2 regions of the Streptomyces sp. NPDC057253 genome follow, and region 1 is predicted to be linked to the other one. Evidence: riboswitches for the same ligand, from Rfam matches in the RefSeq annotation. Region 1 holds a riboswitch; the other holds the start of a gene.
What was found. Region 1 has a riboswitch for cyclic di-AMP ahead of ACFULQ_RS37595 (transglycosylase family protein). Riboswitches for the same ligand answer to the same signal wherever they lie in the genome.

Region 1 (5,530 bases):
CTTCGCCGCGTCCGGGTCGACGACGACGAAACCCGTCTCCCCCGGCAGCACGTAGTGCAGCCGCTGCCGGATCTGCTGCTCCGCGTACGCGTCGTCCTGCCAGCGCGCCTTGAGATCGCGCAGCTTCTCGACCCGCTCCGCGGCCTGTGCCTTCTCCCGCTGGAGATCGGAGATCTCGGCGCGCTGCGAGACGTACTGCCTTATCGGGTACGCCAGCGCCACCACCAGGGTGCACACCACGAGGGCGAGCAGCGCGGCCCGGCCGGTCAGCCGGGAGCGGCGGGCCTGGCGTTTGGTCTGGGAGCGGTAGACCCGGGCCGCGGTCTGCTCGCCGAGCAGCTTGATCCTGGTCGCGGTGGAGAAACGGTCCCGGTCCTTCACGGCCATCGGCTCTCCGCCTCCCCTTCTACGTGCGTACGTCCCCGCACACGGTACGGGACCGGTACGGGGACGTACGTACGACTGGCTAAGGCGTGACCCTGTACGGGTCAGCCCTTGAAGCCCCTCAGCCCTTGAAGCGCGGGAACGCGCTGCGGCCGGCGTACACCGCGGCGTCGTCGAGGATCTCCTCGATGCGCAGGAGCTGGTTGTACTTGGCGACGCGCTCGGAGCGGGCCGGGGCGCCGGTCTTGATCTGGCCGCAGTTGGTGGCGACGGCGAGGTCGGCGATGGTGACGTCCTCGGTCTCGCCGGAGCGGTGGGACATCATGCACTTGAAGCCGCTGCGCTGGGCGAGCTCGACGGCGTCCAGGGTCTCGGTGAGCGAGCCGATCTGGTTCACCTTGACCAGGAGGGCGTTGGCGGTGCCCTCCTCGATGCCGCGGGCCAGGCGCTCGGGGTTGGTGACGAACAGGTCGTCGCCGACGAGCTGGACCTTGTCGCCGAGCTTGTCGGTGATGACCTTCCAGCCGGCCCAGTCGTCCTCGAACAGCGGGTCCTCGATGGAGACGAGCGGGTAGGCCGCCACGAGCTCCTCGTAGTACTCCGTCATCTCGGCGGCGGAGCGCTCCTTGCCCTCGAACTGGTACTTGCCGTCCTTGTAGAACTCGGAGGCGGCGACGTCGAGGGCGAGGGCGACCTGCTCGCCGGGGATGTAACCGGCTTCCTTGATCGCTTCGAGGATCAGGTCCAGCGCGGCGCGGTTGGACTCGAGGTTCGGCGCGAAGCCGCCCTCGTCGCCGAGGCCGGTGGACAGGCCCTTCGACTTCAGGACCTTCTTCAGCGTGTGGTAGACCTCGGTGCCCCAGCGCAGCGCCTCGGAGAAGGACTCCGCGCCGATCGGGGCGATCATGAACTCCTGGATGTCCACGTTGGAGTCGGCGTGCGAGCCGCCGTTCAGGATGTTCATCATCGGCACCGGCAGCAGGTGCGCGTTCGGGCCGCCCAGGTAGCGGAAGAGCGGGAGGTCGCTGGCCTCGGAGGCGGCGTGGGCGACGGCGAGCGAGACGCCGAGGATGGCGTTGGCGCCGAGCGAGCCCTTGTTGTCGGTGGCGTCCAGGTCGAACATCGCCTGGTCGATCAGGCGCTGCTCGGTGGCGTCGTAGCCGACGAGCTCCGGGCCGATCTGCTCGATGACGGCGAGGACGGCCTTCTCGACACCCTTGCCCTGGTAGCGGTTCGGGTCACCGTCACGCAGCTCGATGGCCTCGAAGGCACCGGTGGAGGCGCCGGACGGGACGGCGGCACGACCGGTGCTGCCGTCGTCGAGGCCGACCTCGACCTCGACGGTGGGGTTGCCTCGCGAGTCGAGGATTTCCCTGGCTACGACGACGTCGATGGACGGCACGAGCATCTCCTTCTTGGATGGTGAGCCTGGCGACTAGAGCCTAACCGGCTCCGGCGTATCGGCCACCGTGTGGACCGACCTGTGGACGAAACCGAGAGTAAATTGTTTCTGAACTGAACAAAGACGTCCGCGCAAGCGCGCGCAAAGGCCGGGAAGCCGGCGCACAAAAAACCCCGCCCCGGTGCGTACGGGGGAACACGCACCGGAGCGGGGAGCCCATGGGGACGGGGGGTGACCCTCACGAGGCCTTCAGTATGAGGACCACGGCTGTGAGGGCACTGTGGTTCAGCTGGGTCTTACTTCAGGTGCAGCTGCTGGCCCGGGTAGATGAGGTTGGCGTCCTCGACGATGTCCTTGTTCAGCTTGAACAGCTTCTGCCAGCCGCCCTTGACCTTGTGCTTCTCGGCGATCGAGCTGAGGGTGTCACCCTTGACGACCTTGTACTCGCCGTCGCCCTTCTTGACCTTCTTGCCGGTCGGGGTGGTGACGGTCTTCTTGGCCGCCGGGCGCTCGGAGGAGCGGGAGGCGCTCTGCTCGTTGGTCGAACGGGTGCTGGTGCCCGAGTTCGAGTTCGAGGAGCTGGAGGACGAGCTGCTGCCGCTGTAGGCGGCGCTGGACAGGCCCTTGCCGCAGACCGGCCAGGCGCCCTTGCCCTGGGAGGCGAGGACCTTCTCGGCGACGGCTATCTGCTGCGCCTTGCTGGCCTGGTTGGCCTGCGCGGCGTACTGCGTGCCGCCGTACGCGGCCCAGGTGGAGGCCGAGAACTGCAGACCGCCGTAGTAGCCGTTGCCGGTGTTGATGGACCAGTTGCCGCCGGACTCGCACTGGGCGACGGCGTCCCACTCGGAGGCGGTGGCGGCGGAGGCGCCGCCGGCCGCCATCAGCGGGGCGGCGATGGCGACACCGGTGACGCCGGCGAGCGCGGCGGCGCGGGTGGCCTTGGACGGACGACGGTGCTTGCCCTTGCCGGAAAACAGCATGGTGGATCCCCTCACCGACGCCTGCGAGGTGAGCTGTCGGGTTCGGGCCGGTTGAGTTGCCCGGTCACGCGCACTGCGTGACTTCACCCCAAGCCGGTCCAGCGTGAACTGCTGGGCCCGGCGCTTACCTTGGGTCCCCCGCTCCTGCCTACGGCGCTTGACGCGACGACTGTTCCCGTACGGCCGCTGGCAGGATTCGGCGTTGCGACAGACGGGGCTCGGGTTGCCGAGCGGTGACGACGGTAGACACGCGCTCGGCGGAATTTCAAAGACGATCAGGGCTTCTGAGACTCATCCCACACTTTCACCAAAGTGGACATTCGGCGCGAAGTGGGACGTGAACTCCCGCTGTTTTTCAGGCCTTTTCGGCCCTATTCAGCCCCTGTGTCGAGGGTCTGACCGGCGGAGATGTTGCTCGGGTCGGCGCCGATGACGTCCTTGTTCTCGTCGTAGAGGGCACGCCATCCGCCGTCGAGGCCAAGGGAGTCGGCGATGGAGACGAGGGAGTCGCCCTCCTGGACGGTGTAGGTGCGGGCGGCGTGACGGCCGCCGGAGAGTGCCGTGCTCTTCGTCGTGACCTCGTCGGCGCTGTCGCCGCGGTGCTTGCCGGAGCCGAGGGAGCCGACGTCGACAAGGGCCGAAGAACCGCCCTCTTGCCACGACTTGTCCGCTTCATCCTCTTCTGAGCTCACCACAGGGGAGTCGTCGGAAGGCTGCGCGCTCTCCTTGCCGGAGGCTTCCGGACTCTTGGTGGCCGATTTGCCCGACTTGGACGAACTGTCGCTTTCCGCCGAGGGGGTGGCCGTCGGCGACGGCGTCGAGGACGAACCGTCCAGCGAGTCGAGCAGACCGGGAGAGTCCTCGATGCCCGACGAGTCCGAGGAACCGGACGAGCTGGATGATCCGGACGAATCCGACGATCCGGACGCGGAGGTCGAGGGCGTACCACTCGCCACGCCTGTGTCCACCCCCGCCGAACTCGAGTCCTTGCTGAGCCCGGCGAGCAGACCGCAGGTCGGCCAGGCGGCGATGCCCTGGTCCGCGAGGAGCTTCTCGGCCACGGCTATCTGCTGGTTGCGGCTCGCCAGGTCCGCGGTCTCGGCGTAGGAGAGGCCGCCGTACTTCTCCCAGTTCTCCTGGGAGATCTGGAGGCCGCCGTAGTAGCCGTTGCTGTCGTTGGCGCTCCAGGTGCCGCCGCTCTCGCACTCCGCGACCCGGTCCCAGGTGGCGCCGGTCGCGGCACTCGCCCCGCTCGCCGCGAGCAGGGGGATCGCGATGGCGGATCCCGTCACGCCGGCCGCCACGAGCAGAGCCGGAGCCTGACGGGGGCGACGGTGACGACCGTTCCCGGAGAGCATGAAGGGACCTTTCCCACGACAGCAGAAACCCGCGCGGCGAGTGGTACGGACCACCGCGCTGGTCCGTGAACGTATAGGGATTCGATCACTTGTCACAAGTTAATGCCGCGTAGATCACGTGAAGATCACAGACTTGAGGGTGCGTCATGTTTAAGCGGCCCTGCCGCGGGGTTGGGCGGACCCCTCGGTGGATTACCGGACGGGAGTGAACTCCACGGGCAAAGTACGCAGTCCACGCATGATGAGCCCACCACGCCAGCGCAAATCGGCTGAATCCACCGCGAGTTGCAGATCCGGCAGCCGGGTGAGGAGGGTGGCGAGCGCGGTCTGGCCCTCCAGACGGGCGAGCGGGGCCCCGAGGCAGTAGTGGATGCCGTGTCCGTAACCGAGGTGCTGATTGTCACGGCGGGACAGATCGAGCACGTCGGGGTCGGCGAACCGCTCCGGGTCCCGGTCCGCCGCGGCCAGCACGACGAGCACGGGGTCGCCGGCCGCGATGTCCTGGCCGCCGATGCGGAGCGGTTCGGTGGCGAACCGCCAGGTGGCGAGCTCCACCGGACCGTCGTAGCGCAGGAGTTCCTCCACGCCGGTCTCCAGGAGGTCGCTGCGCCGGTCGGCGAGGGACCGCTGGAGCCGCCGGCGCTGCTCGGGGTGGGTGAGCAGGGCGTACACGCCGTTGCCGATCAGGTTCACGGTGGTCTCGAAGCCGGCGAACAGCAGGATGAAGGCCATGGCCGCGGCCTCGTTCTCGGTGAGGTGCTCGCCGTGGTCGGAGGCGCGGATGAGCCCGGAGATGAGGTCCTCGCCGGGAGTGGGTTCCGCGGGCAACGCTTCCCGCTTGCGGTGGATGAGTTCGGCGAGATACCCGCGCATCTTCTTCACGGACCGCGCGACGCCGCCCCGCGGGCCTCCCCCGTGCCGGATCATCATGCCCGCCCAGTCCCGGAAGTCGTCCTGGTCCTCGCGGGGGACGCCGAGGAGGTCGCAGATCGCGTAGATGGGGAGCGGGAAGGCGAAGTCGTGGATGAGGTCGGCGGAACCGGTGGCCGCGAACCGGTCGATCAGACGGTCCGTCAACTCCTGCACCCGCGGCGCGAACTCGGCGACCCGCCTCGGTGTGAACGCCTTGCTGACGAGCCGTCGGAGCCTGGTGTGGTCCGGTGGATCGATGTTCAGCAGATGCGTCATCAGCTCCGCCTTGCGCTCCCCCGGGATACCGGTCTTCCCCTTGGCGTGCTCGGGCTCGTCATGATGCGCCGGGTTCTTGCTGAGCCGCTGGTCGGCGAGGGCCTGCTTGGCGTCGGCGTACCGGGTGACCAGCCAGGCCTCCACACCACTGGGAAGCCGGGTCCTGTGCACGGGGGCGTGCTCACGCAGCCAGGCGTAGGCGGGGTAGGGGTCGGTGG
Region 2 (5,530 bases), on a different contig from region 1:
ACCGGTCACCGCGGCATGGGGAGCCCCGCACTGCCCGCCCCACCCCTTCGCCATCTCAACCTGCCGGAACCGCACGGGACATGCCCCCGAACCGCCCGCACACCGGGGCGCGGCGCGCGGTGGCGGTGCGCAGCACACCGCCGCACCCCCCGAACCGGAACTGCCGTCAACAGATGTGAAAGCAGCAGCCGTCCGGTTCGCGTCGAGTCGGAGGGGCCAACCATCCGTATTCTCTGATCATGGCCGCCTCCCCCGCATATTCACTCATCGCCACCGACCTGGACGGCACGCTGCTCCGCGCCGACGACACCCTCTCCGACCGGTCGTTGGCCGCGCTCGCGAGGGTGGCGGAGGGCGGGGCCCAGCACCTCGTCGTGACCGGACGGCCGGCGCCCAGAGTGCGGCCGCTCCTCGACGACCTCGGCAGCACGGGGCTCGCGGTGTGCGGACAGGGCGCGCAGGTGTACGACGCCGGCGCGGACCGTCTGCTCTGGTCGGTGACCCTGGACCGGGAGCTGGCGGAGACCGCGCTGGGGAAGATCGAGGCCGAGGTCGGGCTGGTGTACGCGGCGGTGGACCAGGACGGTGTCGACGGGCTCACGCTCATCGAACCGGGCTATCTGATGCCCCATCCGACCCTGCCCGCGGTGCGGGTCGGCCGCCGCGACGACCTGTGGTGCGAGCCGATCAGCAAGGTGCTGCTGCGCCACCCCTACCTGTCGGACGACGAGTTGGCGGTCACGGCACGCTCGGTGGTGGGTTCGCTGGCCACGGTCACCATGTCGGGACCCGGGACCGTCGAACTCCAGCCATGCGGCATCACCAAGGCGACCGGCCTCGCGCTGGCCGCCGAACACCTGGGCCTGGGACCCGAGGTGACGATCGCCTTCGGGGACATGCCCAACGACATCCCGATGTTCGACTGGGCGGCCCACGGCGTCGCGATGGCCAACGCCCACCCCGAACTCAAGGCCGTGGCCGACGAGGTGACCCTGTCGAACGAGGACGACGGCATCGCCGTCGTCCTCGAAAGACTCTTCAGCCGGGCGTAGTTCCTAGTAGGCGCCGAACACGTTGTCGATGGACCCGTACCGCGCCGCCGCGTAGTTGCAGGCCGCGGTGATGTTGGCGACCGGGTCGTACGGGTCCCACGAGGTGTTGGCCACGTGGTAGGCGTTGAACGTCGGGTCGATCACCTGGAGCAGGCCCTTGGAGGGCGTGCCGGCGGCCGCGTTGGAGTCCCAGAGGTTGATGGCGTAGGGGTTGCCGGAGGACTCGCGGATGACGTTGCGGTAGATGCCGTCGTAGGAGCCGGGGATCCCGTGCTCCGCCATGACGGCGAGGGAGGCGCGGATCCAGCCGTCGAGGTTGTTGGCGTACCCGAGGCTGGTCGCGGTCTGTACGGCCGGGGTGGCCGCGGACGCGGTCGTCGCACCGATGAGCGGGAGCGCGAGTACGGCGACTCCGGTGCCGGCGACGGCGAGCTTGCGGACGAGACGGTGGGTGCGGGAAGCACGGTGCTGAGCGGCAGCAGGCATGGCGAAGTTCCTCTCCGTCGCCTGCGAGGTGAGCTGTCGGGTTCGGGCGGGGAGTTGCCCGGCCATGCCCGTAAAAGGCATGACTTCACCCCAAGCCGTACCGGTATGTCCGAAGACGACCGTTCCGGCGACTTACCTGGGTCCCCCGCTCCTGCCGTGGTTCTCGGTGGGTGTACGGGCGGCGGCAGGATTCGGCGTCCGCCCGACAGGCCGGGAACGTATGCGAGAGCACATGTCCGGAACAAGTGGCGAATTCACGTGGAGTGCCTATTGACCTTGGTCGGGGGCATTTGAGGCACTTGATCCTTTGCGGTCGCAAGTCTCAACTGACGCAGCCGAAAAGGCGGATTGAGGAATTCCGGATATCTGTCGATCCGTCGGCTGGAGTGAGTCAAGTCACGCCCATGCGCAAGACGTGCAAAACGGGCAAGAGACCCAACTCATAGTCAACCGGCCGTCCGTGGGATCCGCTGCTCCCATGTCCGGTGGAAGACCACCTCACCGCCGTCGGTGCACATCACCTCGTTCGAGGTGGAAAAGTCCGTCCCGTCGCAGCTGATCTCCGAGCGGGAGCGCACGGTGGTGTCCCAGGCGAGCTCGGGTCGGTGCAGCCGGATCGACCGGTCCGAGCGGGTGCGCGCGGACAGCGGGTCCTTCTCGTCGATCGTGTACGTCTCCCGCGCGTCCTCGGTGAACTCCAGCCCGTCGGGGTACACGCGCGTGCCGCCGTACCGGGGATCGACCTCCAGACGCCACTCGCCCTTGGCCACGTCCCGCACGACCAGCCGCTCGGGTCGCGGCTCGTCCAGCGTGACCGGGCTCCATCCGTCGGCGGCCACGCCCTGCGTGCCTCCCGGCGGCGCGGCCTGCTCCGGCTCCGCGAACGTGATGTCCGGGGACGCCTCACGCGCGCGTACCGGCAACTCCAGGAAGCTGCCCGCGGGGTCCAGCGTGAAGCCCGCCTGCGACTCGGGCTGCGGCCAGATCCACGGCCAGTACGCCGAGGACACGGCGAGCCGGATCCGGTGGCCGGGCGGGAAGGCGTGCCCGGTGCCGCTCAGCTCGAAGGCCACCTCCTGCGTGGCCCCCGGCTCCCAGGGCACCGCCCGGTCCGGGCCATGGCGTGCGGAGAGGTTCAGCGCCCCCCGCGTCACGAGGGTCGACGAGCCGTCCGGCGCGACATCGCACAGCCGTGCCACGACCTGCCCGCGCGACACCTCCGAGGTCACCCTGAGCCGCACCCGCGGCCGCCCCAGCACGCACGTCTGCTCACCCACCGCGAACTCGAAGCAGGCCGAACGGGCGTCCTCCTCCCGCTGGTCCGGCGGCAGATCGGCGTCGCCGCCGGACGGGACGAACGGGCCGGCGTCCACGCCGGTGTGCTGCGGCGAGCGGACCAGCACGGCGGGGCCCTGAAGGCCGTACGACACCGTCGTGACGTGGGGGGAGGGCCAGGCGGGCTCGCCGACCCAGCGGCCGGGCAGGGTGCCGTACGCCGTCGCCGGGGGGTGGGAGTGGCTGACGTAGGTGCCGCGGTCCGGGTACTGGTGGGACCAGGGGCCGACGATCCCGCGGACCCGGTCGGCCGGCAGGTGCTCGACCAGCCGCAGGACCGTGTCGCGGTACGGGTCGTGCCAGCCGCCCACTGCGAGGACCGCCGCGTCGATGGAGCCGTAGTCCTCGCGGACGCTGTCATGGCGCCAGTGTTCGTCACGGGTCTGGTGGGCGAGCCAGGTGTGGAGCGGCGGGTCCAGGGCCTCCAGGCGCTTGAGCCACATGTCCCGCCAGTCGTCGCCGACATGGAGCGGGTCCGGCGGCCGGGAGGCGAGGGCGAGCATCGTCGCCGCCCACGCGTGCGTGTCCGCAGCGAGGACGGAACCTCCCAGGTAGTGCACGTCGTTGTCGTAGCGGTCGTCGGTCGCGCAGACGGTGACGACCGCCTTGAGCGGCTCGGGTGCGAGGGCCGCGATCCGCAGGGAGCCGAAGCCGCCCCAGGAGATGCCGACCATGCCCACCCTGCCGTCGCACCAGGGCTGCGCCGCCAGCCAGTCGACGACCTCGACCCCGTCGGCGAGCTCGGTCGCCGAGTACGCCTCGCCCGGCACGCCCTCGCTGTCGCCGTGCCCGCGCACGTCCACGCGCACGGAGGCGTAGCCGTGGCCCGCGTACCAGGAGTGGCGCTGCCCGTCGCGGGGCGCGGTGCCCTCGGTGAGGCGGTACGGCAGGTATTCGAGGATCGCGGGTACCGGTTCGGGAGTGAGCGGCCGCCACACCCGCGCGTGCAGCCGCGTCCCGTCCGGCAGCGGGACGCGGACGTCGTCGTGCGTCGTCTCGTGGGGGAAGGGCGTACGGATGTGCATCATTTCCCTATAAGGAGATAGATGTCCGTTCTTTTCAGGTGATCAAAAACATACCGGTCGTGATCCGATACCGCCTGGCATGGACGGGGCGGGCGCTATCGGTGATCCAAAGGTGACCGGATACGCTGACTTGAGTGATGGCAGCGACCTATCGACATTCCGCGTAACCGCCAGAAGACACCAGCAGACAGGAGACCCCTCGTGACCGTCGTCGGGCCGTTCGGGCTGAGCGTGCGGGACCAGGCTCTGGAAGCCGATGTCCAGGCCGGAATGACGGCTGTCGAGGAGGGACTGCTCGAAGCCACCAAGAGCGAGGTCCCCTTCATCACGGAGGCCGCCCAGCATCTGGTGCGCGCGGGCGGAAAGCGGTTCCGGCCGCTCCTCGTGATGCTCGCCGCCCAGTTCGGCGACCCCTATGCGCCGGGCGTGGTGCCGTCGGCCGTGGTGGTGGAGCTGACCCACCTGGCCACGCTGTACCACGACGACGTGATGGACGAGGCCGCGGTGCGCCGCGGGGTCGACAGCGCCAACACCCGCTGGGGCAACTCGGTGGCCGTGCTGACCGGCGACTTCCTCTTCGCCCGCGCCTCGCACATCCTCGCCGACCTCGGCCCCGAGGCGGTCCGGGTGCAGGCGGAGGCGTTCGAACGCCTGGTCACCGGCCAGATCCTGGAGACCGCGGGCCCGATGGACGGCCGCGACCCGGTCGAGCACTACCTGGACGTGCTCGGCGGCAAGACGGGCTCCCTGGTCGCCGTCTCCTGCCGCTTCGGGGCCATGATGTCCGGCGCCGACGAGACGGTCGTGGACGTCCTGACCCAGTACGGCGAGCGCCTCGGCGTGGCCTTCCAGCTCGCGGACGACGTGCTGGACATCGCCTCCGACTCGCACGAGTCCGGCAAGACCCCGGGCACCGACCTGCGCGAGGGCATCCCCACCATGCCGGTGCTGCGGCTGCGCGAGCGGGCCGCCCGCCTCGGTCTCGCCGAGGACATCGCCCTGTGCGAGCTGCTCGACTCCGACCTCACGGACGACACCCGGCACGCCGAGGCGCTGGCCGCGCTGCGGGCGCACCCCGCCCTGGAGCAGGCCCGCAAGGACACCGTGCAGTACGCCCAGGACGCGCGCGCGGCGCTGGCCCCCCTGCGGGAGTGCGACGCGAAGGCGGCCCTGATGGAGCTGTGCGACGCGGTGGTGCACCGCGCGGGATAGGGACGCACCCGGATGTGACGTACGTCACTACCTTGGACTCAATCCAACCTGAGATCTCCTCCGAATTGCCTGTACGAAGCCGACGCAGGGGGCGTCGGCCGCATTACGGGGAGAAATCAGAATCATGGGCATCAATACGACGTTCTCGAACCGCCGTAAGAGCCTGCTCGTCACCGCCGTCGCGGTGGCCACCGCCGGTGGTGTCGCCGCCGCGGTGATACCCGCCTTCGCCGCCGGAAGCGCCCGTGCCGACCACACGGCGCACTCCGGCCACGCGGCCGGCGGACAGGAGATCGTGAGCCGGAGCGTGGCCGCGTCCGGCGGCAAGGGCGGCACCCTGCTTGCCGCGAGCCTGCGCGGGGCCAACGAGGTGCCCGTCGCGGGCGGCCCCGCCGTCGGCGACAAGGACGGCGCCGCACT

Region 2: another riboswitch for cyclic di-AMP. It lies ahead of ACFULQ_RS22710 (transglycosylase SLT domain-containing protein); the one in region 1 lies ahead of ACFULQ_RS37595 (transglycosylase family protein).

What each region holds. Positions count from the first base shown of each region.
Region 1 is NZ_JBHUXV010000104.1:10,638-16,167, forward strand. It holds gene ACFULQ_RS37585 (septum formation initiator family protein) at 1-387, opposite strand, end outside; gene eno (phosphopyruvate hydratase) at 506-1,792, opposite strand; gene ACFULQ_RS37595 (transglycosylase family protein) at 2,083-2,766, opposite strand; cyclic di-AMP (ydaO/yuaA leader) riboswitch at 2,770-2,932, opposite strand; gene ACFULQ_RS37600 (transglycosylase family protein) at 3,138-4,124, opposite strand; gene ACFULQ_RS37605 (cytochrome P450) at 4,317-5,530, opposite strand, start outside.
Region 2 is NZ_JBHUXV010000041.1:16,652-22,181, reverse strand. It holds gene ACFULQ_RS22715 (HAD family hydrolase) at 240-1,052, shown strand; gene ACFULQ_RS22710 (transglycosylase SLT domain-containing protein) at 1,056-1,538, opposite strand; cyclic di-AMP (ydaO/yuaA leader) riboswitch at 1,544-1,745, opposite strand; gene ACFULQ_RS22705 (CocE/NonD family hydrolase) at 1,985-3,898, opposite strand; gene ACFULQ_RS22700 (polyprenyl synthetase family protein) at 4,100-5,110, shown strand; gene ACFULQ_RS22695 (CHRD domain-containing protein) at 5,235-5,530, shown strand, end outside.